Regions from separate parts of the Devosia sp. GW821-FHT12F11 genome, predicted to be linked through region 3. Evidence: riboswitches for the same ligand, from Rfam matches in the RefSeq annotation. Region 3 holds a riboswitch; each other region holds the start of a gene.
What was found. A riboswitch is a leader RNA that binds a small molecule or an ion and turns the genes downstream of it on or off. The one in region 3 is predicted to bind cobalamin.
Positions count from the first base shown of each region.

Region 1: it holds a riboswitch for cobalamin, as region 3 does, so the genes downstream of both, AC1ROK_RS09385 (CbtB domain-containing protein) here and AC1ROK_RS15305 (ABC transporter ATP-binding protein) in region 3, are expected to answer to the same signal.
Region 2: it holds a riboswitch for cobalamin, as region 3 does, so the genes downstream of both, AC1ROK_RS16600 (ribonucleoside-diphosphate reductase subunit alpha) here and AC1ROK_RS15305 (ABC transporter ATP-binding protein) in region 3, are expected to answer to the same signal.

Region 1 covers NZ_JBXAPX010000002.1:780,484-786,328, reverse strand. The annotation lists gene AC1ROK_RS09410 (NAD(P)/FAD-dependent oxidoreductase) at 6-914, shown strand; gene AC1ROK_RS09405 (DMT family protein) at 889-1,245, opposite strand; gene AC1ROK_RS09400 (FAD-dependent monooxygenase) at 1,315-2,508, opposite strand; gene AC1ROK_RS09395 (MarR family winged helix-turn-helix transcriptional regulator) at 2,576-3,055, shown strand; gene AC1ROK_RS09390 (hypothetical protein) at 3,136-3,735, shown strand; cobalamin riboswitch at 3,756-3,975, shown strand; gene AC1ROK_RS09385 (CbtB domain-containing protein) at 4,072-4,254, shown strand; gene AC1ROK_RS09380 (CbtA family protein) at 4,286-5,053, shown strand; gene cobW (cobalamin biosynthesis protein CobW) at 5,050-5,845, shown strand, end outside.
Region 2 covers NZ_JBXAPX010000005.1:230,643-236,487, reverse strand. The annotation lists gene AC1ROK_RS16615 (ABC transporter ATP-binding protein) at 1-757, opposite strand, end outside; gene AC1ROK_RS16610 (DUF1048 domain-containing protein) at 780-1,139, opposite strand; gene AC1ROK_RS16605 (PadR family transcriptional regulator) at 1,139-1,468, opposite strand; cobalamin riboswitch at 2,548-2,700, shown strand; gene AC1ROK_RS16600 (ribonucleoside-diphosphate reductase subunit alpha) at 2,813-5,707, shown strand.
Region 3 covers NZ_JBXAPX010000004.1:501,988-507,832, forward strand. The annotation lists gene AC1ROK_RS15290 (peptidase inhibitor family I36 protein) at 1-7, shown strand, start outside; gene AC1ROK_RS15295 (peptidase inhibitor family I36 protein) at 202-843, shown strand; gene AC1ROK_RS15300 (SH3 domain-containing protein) at 1,012-1,674, shown strand; cobalamin riboswitch at 2,127-2,347, shown strand; gene AC1ROK_RS15305 (ABC transporter ATP-binding protein) at 2,457-3,260, shown strand; gene AC1ROK_RS15310 (ABC transporter substrate-binding protein) at 3,272-4,216, shown strand; gene AC1ROK_RS15315 (FecCD family ABC transporter permease) at 4,383-5,441, shown strand; gene AC1ROK_RS15320 (ArsR/SmtB family transcription factor) at 5,498-5,845, shown strand, end outside; gene AC1ROK_RS15325 (SRPBCC family protein) at 5,835-5,845, shown strand, end outside.

The sequences.
Region 1 (5,845 bases), on a different contig from region 3:
ATGATATGTACGATGTCATCATCATCGGCGGCGGCTTTGCCGGCCTCGCCGCCGCCACGCAACTGGGTCGCGCCCGCCGCAAGGTGCTGGTGCTCGATACCGGCAAGCCGCGCAACCGCTTCGCCGCCCACTCGCATGGCTTCCTCTCGCGCGATGGCGCCGCGCCGGGCGAACTGCTGGCCGAAGCCCGTCGCCAGCTCGAGACCTACGGCACCGTCGAGCTCCGCAATGCCGAGGCCATCGCTGCCTCGGGTGAGTTCGACGGGTTCAGCATCGAGCTCGCCTCACACCAGCGGCTCGCCGCCCGTCGGCTGATCATCGCCCACGGCGTCACCGATGATACCAGCGGTATTCCCGGCATGGCGGAGTGCTGGGGCAAGACGGTGCTGCATTGCCCCTACTGCCACGGCTATGAGGTCGCCGATCACCGCCTCGGCCTGATGCTGCGCGAGGGCGATATCCCGCACCTCGCCCGCTTCTTTTCCGAGTGGACCAGCGACCTGACGCTGTTCGCCAACGGCGCCCCGGTCGATCCGATCGTCCGCACTGCGCTGGCCGATATGCGGGTGAAGCTGGTCGAGGAGGCGCTGGTGCGCTTCGATCACGACGGCGGCAAGCTGAACTCCGTTGTCACCACCGCGGGCTCGGTCGCACTCGACGCCATCTTCGCCCACGCGCCGATCCGGTTCGCGAGCAATCTCGGCATCCAGCTCGGCTGCGAAACCAAGGCCGGCATGGCAGGCGACTTCTTCGTCGTCGATCACCTGCAGCAGACCAGCATTCCCGGGGTCTATGCCGCGGGCGATGCGGCCAGACCAATGCACAATATCAGCTTTGCGGTCGCCGATGGGGCAGGGGCCGGCGTCTTCGCTCACCAGTCACTGGTCGCTACTTCAGCGGCCCCCGGAAGATGAAGAACGCTCCGGCAAAGATCAGCAGGAAGCCGACCGCGTGGTTCCAGGTCAGCTTCTCGCCGAGGACGAACACCGCGAAGCCGGCGAACACCGTGAGGCTGATCACCTCCTGGATGGTCTTGAGCTCCGCCGCGGTATAGGCGCCGTAGCCGATACGGTTGGCGGGCACCGCCAGCCAGTATTCCACCAGCGCGATGCCCCAGCTGACCATCACCGCCACCCACATCGCCATATGCGGGAACTTGAGGTGCCCATACCAGGCGACGGTCATGAACACGTTGGAGCCGATCAGGAGCAGGATCGGCATCACCGTCTGGAAGGTGAAGGGCATCGGGGCACCGGGGCGAATCAGTTGGCTTCGTCCATTGATCGCCGGGCCCTGTGTCGGCCGCAAGGCCGCTCAGTTCGGCCGGACCAGCGGGGTATCGTCGGCTCGGAAGGCGAACAAGTGCTCCTGCCCACGCTGGCCGAGCGGCACGAACAGCGGCAACACCAGGTCGCGCACTCGCCGCGCCAGCCAACCCTGCGCCTTCTTGGGCGTGCCACCCTGCCGGCCGAGCCGCACCGCCGCCTCCACGCGGTCGCGCCGCAATGCCTCGAAACGTCGAAAGGCGCTTTCCGGCGTCGCCTCCGCCTCGAGGCAGGCCGCCAGCACCAGCGCGTCCTCGAGCGCCATCGATGCGCCCTGGCCCGAATGCGGGGTCACCGCATGCGCCGCATCGCCGATCAGGATCACCCGCCCCCTCGACCAATAGGGCAGGCTCGGCACGTCGTAATCGGGATAGATCCGGCTCACCTGCGGCGCGGCAGCCGCGATGATCCGCCGGTTGACCGAGGGATCGCCGCGATGCAGCGCTTCGAAATACCCGGTCGCTGCCTGGCGATCGATCAGTTGCGCCTGCTTTTCGTCGGCGGGAAAGCTGTTGAACCAATAGACCGGGCCGCCCGGGTCCTTGATGTAGCCGAAGAACGCCCGTCGCCCGAAGGTCATCAACATCTGCCCGTTCGTCGGCGGCACCTCCGGCACATCGACGATGCCGCCGCTCCCCAGTAGCCCGTTATAGGCCGGTGACGGCAGCCCGGGCATGGCGAGGCCACGCACATTGGAGCGGAGGCCATCTGCCCCCACCAGCACGTCGAAACTGTGTGTCACGCCGTCAGCGGTCGTCGCCGCCACCTCGCCTTCCAGATTGGCGACCGCTATCACCGGCGTCTCGAACTGCATCGGCACCCCTGCGGCACGGGCTGCGCCGAGAAGGATCTCGCTCAGCGCGCCGCGCCGGATCGTCACCGAGGGGGCGCCGAACCGCGCCGTGTGGCGGGCATAGTCGACCGTGCCGAGCGCCTTGCCGTGTTCGTTGTGGAGGACAATGGCGCGCGTTTCGACCCCGTGCCGCAGCGCCTCCGTCGCAAGGCCAAAGCCGCGCAGCGCGTTCATGCCGTTGGGCGCCAGCGTCAGGAAAATCCCCTCGTCGATCACCTGCTTTTCGCTGCGCTTCTCGAAGACAACGGGGGCGAAGCCGCGCCTGACCAGCGCCAGGGCCAGGCCGAGGCCGGCGGAACCTGCGCCAACGATACCGATGCGTGCTTTCATTCTTGCCTCACCTGCGCGACGCCGCATATCATGCGCCCGTCGTATTATTCGATGAGTAGATAATTAGATGGTCGAAATAAATTCGTCAAGCGATGCAAAGGCCGAGCTCGTGCAGCGGCTCGGCACGCTCATCGTGCGCTGGCAGGAGGCGACGCAGCGTTATGACGAGGAGGTGGGAGCAATCTTCCAGCTCGGCCCGGCCGAACGGCTGTGCCTCAGCTTCCTCACCAGCGGTCCGCAGACCGCCAGCGCCATCGCCCGCGCCACCCGTCTCACCCCGGCCGCCGTCACTTCGCTGATCGACCGGCTCGAGGCCCGTAACTTCGTCCGCCGCCAACCCGATCCGCATGACCGGCGCAAGGTGCTGGTGGAACTCGCCGAGGCCACTGCCGCCGTCATCGAGAAGGCCTACGCCCCGATGGCGATCGCTGGCGCCGAAGCGCTGGGCAAGCGCAGCCTCGACGAGCTGCGCCTCCTCACCGAGGTGATCGTGGAGGTCCTCGCGATCCAGAACCAGATGACCGAACGGCTGCAGTCGGGTGGATGACCCTGCGCCCAGCTTCCGCCGCAAGGCCTGCCCAGACTCACTGGGCTCAGCTAGATTCGGCGGGTCAACGGAGGTCGACAATGCGCGCGCTGGTCCTGTTTCCCCTGTTGCTGCTGGCGGCGCCCGCCCTGGCCGCCGACATCGTCTGTGAGGGTCCTTTCGCCGCTGACAGCTCCGAAGCGCGGCTGATCGAGGCCTTCGGCAAGGACAATGTGGTGACTGGCGACGTCCCGGGCCCCGAGGGCTCCACCGTGCTCGCCACCACCATCTTCCCCAACGATCCCACCAAGACCATCGAGTTCGGCTGGTGGGACGAGGAGAAGCACGAGCGCGTCGCCTATTTCACCGTGCCGCCGGGAGACACCGCGCCGGGCGGGCTCAGGAAGGGGCTCACCGTCAAAGAGGTCGAGGCGTTGAATGGCGGGCCGTTCCAGCTCTACGGCTTCTTCTGGGATTATGGTGGCGCCGCCATCTTCGAGGGCGGCAAGCTCGCCCCGCCGGAAGGTGGTTGCTCGGTCAGCGTTCGCTTCGCCGTCGGCGATTATCCGGCCGATCTCAATGTCGATGCCATCTCCGGCGACATGCAGATCTCGTCGAGCGAGCCACTGCTCGAGAAGGTCGATGCGCGCGTCGACACTGTCACCGTCGGCTATCCCGATTCCGCTGCGGCGGAAGATTGACCGCGCCCCCTCCCGCGGCGTAACCATAGCCCCACGTTGGTTCCTCAAACCCGTTCGGGCGAGGGGATCAAAAGGGAACACGGTGCGGCGTACCCATCAGGGACCAAATCCGTGGCTGCCCCCGCAACTGTAAGTGGCGAGTGCCTCCGACTATGCCACTGACATCCCTCGGGATGTTGGGAAGGCCGGAGACCACGGTGACCCGCGAGTCAGGAGACCTGCCAGCGTCCGGGAGTGTTTCGGGAAAAGTTGTGAGACTTTTCCGGTTCAAAACGCGACCCCCGGAAAGAGCTCGGGCGATGCGCCCACTTTCATCCGCACGGAGGGTGCAGGCATATGAATACTCAGGTCCAGACGGCGTCGGTCGTCCGTCTTTCTGTCTCGCAGCGGCTCATCGCAGGTGTGCTGGCGTTGTTTATCGGCTTCGTCCTTGTCGGCGGCGTCGGTTTTGCCAGCGACATGGCCATCCACAATGGTGCGCACGATACGCGCCATGCGCTTGGCTTCCCCTGCCATTGAGCTGACTCAGCTCTAAGCACACGAGACATCGATGAAACTCTTCCAGCGAATCTTTTTCGCTGCGGTCCTTGCCGGACTCGCAGCCGGCTTGGCCATGAGCGCCGTGCAGCAATGGCGCGTCGCACCACTGATCCTCGCCGCCGAGGTTTACGAGAACGCCGCCCCCGAGGCGTCGGCCGTCGCCGAGCACAGCCACGAGGCCGGCACCGCAGAGCATTCTCATGCCGAAGCCGCACCCGCCCACGAGCATGACGAAGACGCTTGGGCCCCGCAGGATGGCGCCGAGCGCATCGCCTACACCGTGCTGGCCAACCTCCTCGGCTGCATCGGCTTCGCCTTCCTGCTCGCTGCCGTCTCCGTCTTCTCGGGTATCGAGATCACTGCCCGCAACGGCGTGATCTGGGGGCTCGGCGGCTTCATCGCCCTGCAGCTCGCTCCAGCCCTCGGCCTGCCGCCTGAACTCCCGGGCATGCCCGCCGCCGATCTCGTCGCCCGCCAGGTCTGGTGGGTCGGCACGGCGCTCGCCACCGGTGCCGGCATCCTCGCCATCGCCAAACTCCGCAACTGGACCGGCATCGTCATTGCTGCCGTGCTGATCCTCGCGCCGCACGTCATCGGCGCGCCGCCGCTCTTGGGCGAGCACGCCAGCGCCGTCCCCGCCAACCTCGCCACATCATTCGCCGCGGCGACCCTCGCCACCGGTGCGCTGTTCTGGCTGATCGTCGGCCCGCTGTTCGGCTGGCTCAACGAGCGCTTCGCCCGATCTTCTGCCTTCGCCCTGAAAGGTGCCCACGCATGAGCACGACCGAACTCGCCAGTTCAAAGATCCCCGTCACCGTCATCACCGGCTTCCTCGGCGCCGGCAAGACCACCCTGGTCCGGCACCTGCTCGCCCATGCCAAGGGCAAGCGCATCGCGCTGATCATCAACGAGTTCGGCGAACTCGGCGTCGACAAGGAAATCCTCGCCGGCTGCGGCGACGAGACCTGCCGCGAAGAGGATATGATCGAGCTGAGCAACGGCTGCATCTGCTGCACTGTCGCCGACGAGTTCATCCCCACCATGCAGGCGCTGCTCGAGCGTGACGATCGCCCCGACCACATCGTCATCGAAACCTCCGGCCTCGCTTTGCCGCAGCCGCTGATCCGCGCCTTCAACTGGCCCGAGATCAAGTCCGAGGTGACCATCGACGGCGTCGTCACCGTCGCCGACGCGGCGGCGCTCAGCGAAGGCCGCTTCGCCAATGACGAACAGGCGGTCGATGCGCTCCGTTCCGCCGACGCCATGCTCGACCACGAGACGCCGCTCGGCGAGCTGTTCGAGGATCAGCTGATCGCCGCCGACATGGTGATCCTCAACAAGGCCGACCTGGTCTCCGACGCCCAGCTCGACACCATCGAAGCCCACCTCAAGGCCGAGATGCGTCCGGGCACCGGCGTGGTCCGCGCCCGCAACGGCCATGTCGATGTCGCGGCGCTCCTTGGCATGGGGCTCTCGACCGAAGACAACCTCGCCGGACGCGAGAGCCACCACGAGCTCGAGCACGGTGGCGAAGGCCACGAGCACGACGACTTCGATTCCTTCTCGGTCA
Region 2 (5,845 bases), on a different contig from region 3:
CGACCAGGGCGAGGAAGACATCCTCGAGCGTGGGTTGCTTTTCCACGTACTCGATGGTGGCGGTCGGAAGCAGTTTCTTCAGCTGGGCCAGCGTGCCGTTCACGAGGATCCGGCCCTCGTGCAGGATGGCGATGCGGTCGGCGAGCTGCTCGGCCTCATCGAGATACTGGGTGGTGAGCAGCACCGTGGTGCCGTTGCGGGCGAGTTCCTTGATCGCCTGCCACACCTCGAGGCGCGCCTCGGGGTCGAGCCCGGTGGTCGGCTCGTCGAGGAAGATCACCGGCGGATTGCCGATCAGGCTCATGGCGATGTCGAGCCGCCGGCGCATACCGCCCGAATAGGTCGAGACCTTCCGGCCCGCCGCCTCGGCCAGCGAGAAGCGGCGGAGCAGGTTGTCGGCAACGCCGCCGGGATCCCTGAGGTGCCGCAGCCGGGCCACCAGCATGAGGTTCTCGCGGCCGCTGAGGATTTCGTCGACCGCCGCGAACTGCCCGGTGAGGCTGATGCAATCGCGCACCCGCGCCGCCCGCGTTGCCACATCGAAGCCGTTGACCGCGGCAGTGCCTCCGTCGGCCTTGAGCAGCGTCGAGAGTATCTTCACCAGCGTGGTCTTGCCGGCGCCGTTCGAGCCGAGCAGCGCAAAGATGCTGCCCCGCTCCACCTCGAGATCCACCCCACGCAGCACCTCGAGTTTTTGGTAAGACTTCGTCAGGCCCCGCACATGGATTGCGGGGCTCAGAACCTGATTGGTTCGCATTTTTGTCTTCCGTTCTGGCTGGTTACGACTTGTCGCCGGCGGCGCTGTCGATGGCGCTGATCAGCCGCTGCCGTTCCCGGGCGCGCCAGTCGCCTGCCGCATAGTTGCGGATGAAGGCTTCGATGAACTCGATCGGGTCTTGCCCGACGATGTCGCGGATCGGCGTCTGGTTGGCGGCGCTCTGTTCGAACAGGTCGGCGAGGTTTTCGAACAGCGAGGCTGCCGCGTCGGCCTCTACCACCCCGCCCGCCACCATCAGGTAGCGCTCGAACGCATCGACCGCACCGCGATACGGCTCGGGCAGTTTCTTGACGCGCGCCTTGTACTCGCGCCAACGCTTCTTTTCGCCGATCACTTTGGCGGCGAGCTTGGCAATGGACATCATTTGTCTCCTTGGTTGAGCTGGCTGAGACGATCCGAGAGGAAGCTCCAGGTCCTCCAGAACTCTTCGAGATATTCGCGGCCCTCGGCGTTCAGCGAGTACACCTTGCGCGGCGGCCCCTTCTCGGAAGGCACCTTCTCGACATCGACGAAGCCGCGCTGCTCGATGCGGACCAGCAACGCGTAAACGGTGCCTTCGGCGATGTCGGCAAAACCCTGATCCCGCAACCAGGCGGTGATCTCGTAGCCATAGGCGGCCCGCATCGAGAGGATGGCGAGGACGATCCCCTCCAGCGTTCCCTTCAGCATCTCCGTCATCTGTTTGCCCACGGGGCGACCTCATGCTAGTCTGCGTTACTGACTACTGGTAGATAGTATCACTAAGTAGCCGTGTCAAGCGTCGCCGATCGGCGTGGCTGAGGACATTCTGTGAGGTCGCCAGCAGCCGCGCCTCACAACGCGACTGGCTCTCCGGCGCAGGCGCATTAGCGCCAGGTTGGGGGATTCCTACTGATCCTGTGCAGCGCCCATCGGCGAACTTGCCACCCGGCAGCGCCCCAAACTCGGTGTCATCCCTGCGAAAGCAGGGACCCAACCCACAGCCCGCGCAGGTGGATGGATGGCGGACGAGGGCAAAAGCCCTCGCCGCGAGGTCCCTGCTTTCGCAGGGATGACAGCCGGTGGGTGGGCACGGTCGTAACCTGGCGCCTATGGACGAAGGCCGGGATGAAGTGGCGCGAACAGGGGCGCCGCGGCGATGACACCCGTCGGCGCTCCATGGCGCTTGCTACAGCCCCGCCCAGATCATGCTGACGACCATCCCTGCTGTCGCTCCGGTGACAAGCGCAAGGAACACGGTGGCGTAAAGCCACCACCGATCGCTCGGTTCTCGATCCATTTCCGCTGCGAGGCCCCCAAGCCCATTGCGGCCGGCGTCGATTGCCGACGACACCTGCCGGTCCCGTCCGCGACGCCAACGCGGCAGACGGGTTCGCATTCTAGCGGCCGGCGCCTTTAGTTTTGCTGACAGGTCGGGCGCTCACGCGCCTCTCTGCTGACGGTCACAATGGTGGAGGCATGGAGACGAGCAGCCCAAGCGTGACGCCGATGCTGGCCGCCATCACCATGAGGACAAAAAAGGCCGCAAGGACCGCCCACCATGAAAGCTTCGGTTCCATCCCTGCGCGATACCACAGCGCGGCTGACAACCGCCTGATCGGCGAACGGCCTGCCTGCGCCGGGTGACACGGGGCTGGGGGGGGGACCTGTGACAGCGCCCCCTCAGTTCGCGCTCGACAGCCCCGCCTGGGCCCGCAGGAGATATCTCTACGTCCCCGCACATCATAGTGAGGGCTGCCCTCACCGGAAATTGCATCGCAACCCATTGACGCGAATCCCGAACAGGCACACTACATCTAGTGTGTCGTGGTCGCCCGGTTCGCAAGGACGGGTGATAATAGGGAAGCCGGTGCGGGCAATTGCTCCAGTCCGGCGCTGCCCCCGCAACTGTGATAGCCGGTGCTGCCGGCCAGCCAGATACCTGCCACGACAGGTTAGTTCGTCCACGGGCGGGGTGCACCGGTTGGCCGCGAAAACGCCTGGGCGGAATGCGCCTGTGCGTCGTTTCGCGTCCTCGGAAAACCCCTGCTGCCACTCACGGGGTATTTGAGGCATATGTCCACTTCACAGATCGTCCATTCCGACACCGGCCGTCCGGTGGTCGTCACGTCACCCGAGCCGCACGCGGCCTACGCGCCGGGCTTCTCGCTCATCAAGCGCAACGGTGGCACGGTGCCGTTCGATCAGTCGAAGATCGCCGTGGCGTTGACCAAGGCGTTCCTCGCAGTGGAGGGCAACAAGGCCGCCGCCTCGCGCCGCGTGCATGAAATCGTCGAGCAACTGACCGGCGAAGTGGTGGCGGCGCTGGTCCGCCGCGCCAAGGACGGCCGGGTGTTCCATATCGAGGATGTGCAGGATCAGGTCGAGCTGGCGCTGATGCGCGGCGAGCACCAGAAGGTCGCCCGCGCCTATGTGCTGTACCGCGAGGAGCACGCCAAGGCCCGCGCCGACAAGGCGGATGCGCCTGTCGCGAGCGCCGCGATCCGCATGGCGGATGGCATGCCGCTCGACGAAGCCCGCCTCGCCACCGTCATCGCCGAGGCCTCTGCCGGTCTTGATGGCGTGGTGGCCGAGACCATTCTCACCGAGACCCGCCGCAACCTCTATGACGGCATCTCGACCGAGGAACTGGCGCTGGCGCCGATCCTCGCGACCCGTACCCTGGTCGAAACCGAACCCAATTACGCCTATGTCTCGGCGCGCCTGCTCAACGACAAGCTGCGCCGCGAAGCGCTGAGCTTTCTCGCCGGCCGCCCCGACCAGGCGACGCAAGCCGAGATGGCGAACCGCTACGCCGAGTATTTCCCCGCCTATCTCGAGCGCGGCATCGGGCTTGAGCTGATCGACCCGGAACTCGGCCGCTTCGATATCGCCCGCATCGCCGCGGCGCTCCGGCCCGAGCGCGACCGACAGTTCCAGTATCTGGGGCTGCAGACGCTCTATGACCGCTACTTCCTCCACTCCGCCGGCACGGTGTTCGAACTGCCGCAGGCCTTCTTCATGCGCGTCGCCATGGGCCTGGCGGTGCGCGAGATCGACCGCGAAGCCCGCGCCATCGAGTTCTACAATCTGCTGTCGAGCTTCGACTTCATGGCCTCGACCCCGACCCTGTTCAACTCGGGGACGCTGAGACCGCAGCTTTCGAGTTGCTTCCTCACTACCGTCGCCGACGACCTCGACGGCATCTTCAAGGCGATCAAGGACAACGCGCTGCTCGCCAAATATTCGGGCGGTCTCGGCAATGACTGGACCCCGGTGCGCGGGCTCGGCGCCCATATCAAGGGCACCAACGGCGAGAGCCAGGGCGTCGTGCCGTTCCTCAAGGTGGCCAACGACACCGCCATCGCGGTGAACCAGGGCGGCAAGCGCAAGGGCGCGGTCTGCGCCTATCTCGAGACCTGGCACGTCGACATCGAGGAGTTCCTCGATTTGCGCAAGAACACCGGCGACGACCGCCGCCGCACCCACGACATGAACACCGCCAACTGGGTGCCCGACCTGTTCATGGAGCGCGTCGAAGCCGGCGCCGACTGGACACTGTTCTCGCCCGACGAAACGCCGGACCTGCACGATCTCTATGGCCCCGCTTTCAAGGCCGCCTACGAAGCCTATGAAGCCAAGGCCGCCGCCGGCGGCATGACGGTGTTCAAGACCGTCCGGGCGCTCGATCTGTGGCGCAGGATGCTGACCATGCTGTTCGAGACCGGCCACCCCTGGGTGACCTTCAAGGACCCCTGCAACATCCGCTCGCCGCAGCAGCATGTCGGGGTGGTGCACTCCTCCAACCTCTGCACCGAGATCACGTTGAATACGTCGAAGGACGAGGTGGCGGTCTGCAATCTCGGCTCGATTAACCTCTTGGCCCACCTCACCGACAAAGGCCTCGACCTCGAGCGGCTCAAGCGCACCGTCGACACCGCCATGCGCATGCTCGACAATGTCGTCGACATCAACTTCTACACCATCCCGGAAGCCCGCCGCTCCAACCTCCGCCACCGCCCGGTCGGGCTCGGCATCATGGGCTTCGCCGATGCGCTGCAGGCGCAGGGCATCGCCTATGGCTCGGATGCGGCGGTTGAATTCGCCGACCGCTCGATGGAGGCGATCAGCTACTATGCCATCACCGCCTCGACCGATCTTGCCGAGGAGCGTGGCGCCTACGCCTCGTTTGCCGGCTCGCTCTGGTCAAAAGGCGTGCTGCCGATCGACAGCCTCGAAATGCTCGCCGCGACCCGCAGCGAGATCCATATCGACCGCACCCAGCGGCTCGACTGGGAGACGCTCCGCCAGCGCGTCAAATCAGTGGGGATGCGCAACTCCAACACCATGGCGATTGCGCCGACGGCCACCATCTCGAACATCTGCGGGGTGAGCCAGTCGATCGAGCCGGGCTACCAGAACCTCTACGTCAAATCCAACATGTCGGGGGATTTCACGGTGGTGAACGCCCTCCTCGTGCGCGACCTCAAGGCCCGTGGGCTGTGGGACGAGGTGATGATCTCGGATCTCAAATATTTCGACGGCTCGGTCGGCCAGATCGATCGGGTGCCCGATGACCTCAAGGCCATCTACGCCACCGCCTTCGAGCTCGACGCCAGCTGGCTGATCGCCGCCGCCTCGCGCCGGCAGAAATGGATCGACCAGGCGCAATCGCTCAACCTCTACCTCGCCAACCCCTCGGGCAAGGCGCTGGATACGCTCTATCGCAGCGCCTGGAAGGCGGGGCTGAAGACCACCTATTACCTGCGCTCTCGCTCGGCGACGCATGTCGAGAAGTCGACGCTGAAGGGCACGGACGGCAAGCTCAACGCCGTGGCGGTAACGCCGGCGCTGGTTGCTGCGCCGGTGGTCGAGACGCCGCCCGCGCCGAAGAAGCTGGCGCTCGAAATGGCGGTGCTCGATGGGCCGGCGTGCCTGATCGACGACCCCGACTGCGAAGCCTGCCAGTAACGAGACAAGACCCCTCATCCGGCGCTACGCGCCACCTTCTCCCCGACGGGGAGAAGAATCTGGAGAGCGCAGCGGCCACCACTTTTCCTCCCCGTGGATCGCGCGAAGCGCGAGACAGGTGAGGGGTAAACTACCAGC
Region 3 (5,845 bases):
CTATTGAGTTTCGCTTGCCACGCTCAGTAACGACCGGCCCGCTGCCTCCCCGGCGCGGGCCGTTTTCTTGCAATTCAGTCGATTTCATCTCGAATCGCGAATATTGCTGTTTCCCGGCAGCATCAGCGCGCGGCACCCAAACGCCGCGCTGACCTCGCGCCGCGGCACCGGTCCCGGTGCCGCCAATCAGGGAACATCCTCATGAAGCGTCTCCACCTCGTCGCCGCCGCAGCGCTGGCCGCGCTTGTCGGCCTTGCCGTCGCGCCTGCCTTCGCCGCACCCAATGCCCACATGCTGCAGGACTCCAACGTCCGCAAGACCGCCAATCCGAACTCGCCGGTGGTCAATTCGGTTGCAGCCGGCCAGCTCGTCACCGTGCTCGATTGCCAGGGCACCGTCTGCCTGATCCAGATCCCCGGCCCCGACGGTTGGGTGCGCCAGAACCGCCTCGGCGGCCTCAACAAGGGCAAGCCCGCATCCAACGTGCCGTTCAGCTTCAGCTTCGGGGTCGGCGGCGACGGCAAGCCGTCGATCTCCATCGGCATCGGCAACCAGCCCAAGCCGCAGCCCCTGCCTGAGCCCGAAGAAGAAGAAGACCAGGTCTGCTTCTACAAGAACGCCAACTTCAATGGCCCGAGCTTCTGCGTCGAGCCCGGCGACAGCGACGATGCGCTGGGCGGCAGCTGGAACGACTCGATCTCCTCGATCGAGGTGTTCGGCGATGCCGACGTGCTGGTCTGCCGCGATTTCGACCTCGAAGGCATCTGCGCCGATATCAGCTCGTCCAAGGCCTCGCTGCCCAAGCAGCTCAACAACGCCATCTCGTCCTACGAAGTTAACTGACGCTTCACCATACTGAGAGCTGAACGCCGCCTTCGGGTCCCCTCGAAGGCGGCGTTTGCATTTTGGGCGCAATCGACACGAATGCATGGAACTCCCTTGCGTTCCGGCCGTTTCGGCCTCGCGGCGACAACCCAAATGCCCCGAAGCGTCACAAAGAGAGGACTACTTATGCATCCCATCAAACTGGCAGGAGCCGCCACCGTGCTGCTCGGCTCGCTGTTTTTCGCCGGTGCCGCCAATGCCGCCGTCGCCACCAGCACCGTCAATGTCCGCGCCGCGCCGGTGAGCGGCGCCGTGGTCGACGTGCTGCGCGCCGGCCGAGAGGTCGAGATCGACCGCTGCTCCGGCGGCTGGTGCTATGTGATCAAACCGGGTCCGGATGGCTGGGTCTCCGCCAGCTACCTCAGCGACGACGATTCCGGCTTTGACGATGAGGACGACGTCGATACCCGCGTCATCGTTCCCGATCGCCCCGGCCCGAGCCGGCCGGATGTCGATGTGAACATCGGCTTCAACGTCCCCGGCTTCAGCTTCCAGATCGGCTCCGGCGGCTTCGACATCCGCCCCGGCCGTCCGGGCGGCAACCGCGACCGCGTCTGCTTCTACGAGAACACCAATTTCCGCGGCGACAGCTTCTGCGCCCGTCCGGGTGAGCGGCTCGCCCGTCTCGGCCGCTGGGACGACACCATCCGCTCGATCGAAGTGCGCGGCGATGCGCAAGCCCTGGTCTGCGAGCGCGCCAACTTCAACGGCCGCTGCATCGTGATCTCGCGCAGCGTGCCGAACCTGCGCGGCGCCAACGACAATATCAGCTCGATCCGCGTCCGCTAAGCAGCGGCGACATCTTTGTCGTCCGCCGGAACGGGGCGACATCTTTGTCGTCCCCTCGATACCTCGTCCCCGGGGCGATACCTCGTCCCCGGGGCGACTCCTCGTCCCCGGGGCGACTCCTCGTCCCCGGGGCGACTCCTCGTCCCCGGGCGACTCCTCGCCCCGGCGTCTTTCGGGTTTATGAACGGTTTCTGCAACCCGCATTCAGCGCCCTGTCAGCTTGCCTGTGATCGAGTGACACCACGCTGCGCCAGGATTGACCTCCACCAAGCGCGGCACTGAGGGGGCAACTCAGTTCATTTTTCCAATCGGGCTGCGACGCTCGATAGCCCGTGAGGCGGGGCGCCTCCCCTCCCTCACGACGCGGACCCGGCCCGCCGCACGGTGCCGGGTCCGCGACCCCTGGGGCTCCATCTCCCTCCCCCTCGGTTGACATCGCCCCCGAGTCACGCCCCTATCGCCCCGTTCAAGGTTCCTCGGCGGCCGCCAGCCAACGGGGATTAAAAGGGAACACGGTGCGACGTACCCATCAGGGCGCAAAACCGTGGCTGCCCCCGCAACTGTAAGCGGCGAGCTCTTCCGTAAACGCCACTGATCTCCTCCGGGAGGTTGGGAAGGTTCGGAAGCGCTATGACCCGCGAGCCAGGAGACCTGCCTCGACAGCTCACTGTAACCCGGCCGGGGTGTGCCGAGGGGAACGTCGATGGCGCTACGACTACGCATCGCAGCTCGCATTTTGATCGGTTCGCCCGTCAGCCCTCGCCTATGCGCGGAGGCCTCCGATGGAGCTTGCCCGATCCCTGGTCGGCTCTAGCCCGGCTGCCCTCGCGGTCGAAGGCCTGAGCTGGGGCCCGTCGCATCGCGCCCCGATCGTCCAATATCTGAGTTTTGCCGTCGCGCCCGGCGAAATGCTGGCGCTGGTCGGCCCCAACGGCGCGGGCAAATCCAGCCTGCTGCGCTGCCTCTACCGCTACCACCGTCCGACCGCCGGCACGGTCCGCCTCGATGGTGTCGACCTGTGGTCGCTGCCGCCCCGCGCCACGGCCCGCCGCATCGCCACTGTGTTGCAGGAACCGGCCTCGGATTTCGGCCTCAGCGTCGCCGAGATCATCGAGCTCGGCCTCACCCCGCATCAGCACGACCGGTCACCACATGGTTACGCATCGATCGAAGCTGCCCTCGAGCTGCTCGGGCTCGCGCCGCTGGCCGCCCGCGACTTCGCCTCGCTCTCCGGTGGCGAGAAGCAGCGCGTCATGCTTGCCCGCGCCCTGGTGCAGAAACCGGACCTCTTGATCCTCGACGAGCCCACCAACCACCTCGACATCCGCCATCAGCTCGAGGTGCTGGCGCTGCTCGCGGCGTTGCCCACCACCATCATCGTCTCGCTGCACGACCTGGCGCTCGCCTCCGCCCATGCCGATCGCGTGCTGGTCATCGCCGATGGCCGGCAGGCGGCGCTCGGCCCGCCGCTCGACATCCTGACACCCGATGCCATCCGCCAGACCTTCGCAGTCGAGACCGCCATCGACAGCCATCCGGCTACCGGCCGCCCCCGCTTTTCCTTCCATCTCGAACCACGCCGCTAAGGGAGAATTCCATGCGCCTCAGCCTCCTTGCCGCCCCGCTTCTCGCGCTCGCCGCGACCAGCGCCTTCGCCTCCGGCTTCCCGGTCACGGTCAAAAGCTGTAACCGTAACGTTACCTTTGAGGCCGCTCCGGCCCGCGCCGTCTCGAACGATGTGAACCTCACCGAGATGATGCTGGCCCTCGGCCTCACCGGCTCTATGGCCGGCTATACCGGCGTGTCGGAATGGAAGACCCTCGACGAAACGCTGCGCGCCGGCGTCGCCGAACTGCCCGAACTGTCGCCCGACTATCCCACCAAGGAAGTGCTGCTCGGCGCCGATGCCGACTTCTATTTCGCCGGCTGGAACTACGGCATGAAGGTCGGCGGCGAGATCACACCCGACACCCTGGGCGCATTCGGCATCAAGGTCTACGAGCTGACCGAAAGCTGCATCCACATCATGGATAAGCCCAAGGCTTCGATCGACGACCTCTATGTCGACCTGCTCAATCTGGGCAGGATCTTCGGCGTTTCCGAACGCGCCGAAGCGCTCGTTGCCGGTTACCGATCCGAGCTCGCCGCCTTCACCGCGACGCTGCCGAAGCGGGACACCCCACCAAAGGTGTTCATCTACGACTCGGGCGAGGAAAAGCCCTTCACCGCCGGCCGCTATGCCATCCCCACCGCGCTGATCGAAGCCGCCGGCGGCGCCAACATCATGGACGACGTGGCTTCCAGCTGGGTCGAGATCGGCTGGGAGCCGGTGATCGAGCGCAACCCCGACATCATCGTCATCATCAACTACGGCGAAGTCACCGCCGAGCAGAAGGCCGACTTCATGCGCAACAACCCGGCTTTCAAGGACATTCCGGCGGTAAAGCATAACCGCTTCGTTACGCTTCAATATGTCGAAGCCACCCCGGGCCCGCGCAACATCGCGGCGATCAAGCACCTGGCCGCGGCGTTCGCGGAGTAGTCGAAGCCGGCGCAAGCGGCTCCCCCCTCCCATCCTCCCCCACAAGGGGGGAGGTGCCTTGCCGGTGCGCCTGGCTCGATCGAGCCACAAGCTCCTCTTCACCTCCCCCCTTGTGGGGGAGGCCGGGAGGGGGGAGCCACACGCTCAAACGTCGAGACTAGTCCCCATGTCCCACCGCCACCTCTCCGGCCCGCGCCACGCCCTCATCCACGCCACCCCGGCGCTGGTGCTGGCGCTCGCCGCAATCCTCGTCGTCACCGCGCTGGTCGCCGTCAGCGTCGGCGCCATCGCCATTCCGCTCGACACCGTCTGGTCGGTCGTCGCCCACCACCTCGCCCCCGGCAGCGTCGAGGTGAGCTGGTCGGCCGGGCGCGACAACATCGTCTGGGAGGTCCGACTGCCCCGTGTCATCCTCGGCGCCGTCGTCGGCGCCAGCCTGGCGCTGGTCGGTGCGGCGCTGCAATCGGTGACCCGCAACCCGCTCGCCGATCCGCACCTGCTCGGCATTTCCTCGGGCGCGGCGCTCGGCGCCATCATCGTGCTGCTGCATACCGGCATGTTCCTCGGCCTCGCCACCGTGCCGATCTTCGCCTTCGGCGGCGCGCTCCTGAGCACCGCCATCGTCGTCGGCGTCGCCAATCTCACCCGCTCCACCGATGCCAGCCGGCTGATCCTCGCCGGCGTCGCCGTCAGCTTCATCATCACCTCCGGCGGCAGCCTCGCCATCTTCCTTGGCGATCCGCGCGCCGCCCATACCGTGATCTTCTGGATGCTGGGCGGCCTCGGGCTCTCGACCTGGGCGCAACTGCCCTACCCGCTCGTGGCGCTTGTCGCCTGCGGCGCCTACCTCATCGCCAATGCCCGCAACCTCAACGCCATGACGCTCGGCGACGAAAGCGCCACCACGCTCGGCATTCCCGCCGGCCGTTTCCGCATGGTGGTGTTCATCGTCTCTGCCCTGCTGACCGGCGCTGCCGTCGCCTTTTCCGGCGTCATCGCCTTTGTCGGCTTGATGATCCCACACATCGTCCGGCTGGTGGTCGGCGGCGACTATCGCCGCGTGCTGCCACTCTCGGCTTTGCTCGGCGCCATCTTCCTCGTCCTCGCCGATATGCTGGCCCGCACCATCATCCCGCCGCAGGATCTGCCCATCGGCATCATCACCGGGTTGGTTGGTGGCGGCTTCTTCATCCTGTTGCTCCGCCGCCGCAGTCGCTCCGCTTGACAGCGAAGCAGGCGGAGCCTATTCAACACGAACATTGATCAACGAAAGTGTTGAATATGTACTCTTCCACCGACCCCCTCAGCACCACGCTCTCGGCCCTCGCCGATCCGACCCGCCGGGCCCTGCTGGCCCGGCTGAGCGAAGGCGAGGCAACGGTGAACGAGCTGGCCGAACCGTTCGACATTACCCTCCAGGCCGTGTCGCGCCACCTCAAGGTGCTGGAGACCGCCGGCCTGATCAGCCGCGGCCGCGAGGCGCAGTGGCGGCCCTGCAAGCTCGAGACCGCCCGGCTGCAAGAGGTCGATGGCTGGCTCGCCCGCTACCGCATGTTCTGGGAAGGCAGTTTTGACAAGATGGGCGCCTATCTCGACGAGATCACCAAGGGAGACCAAAATGGCTCCAAG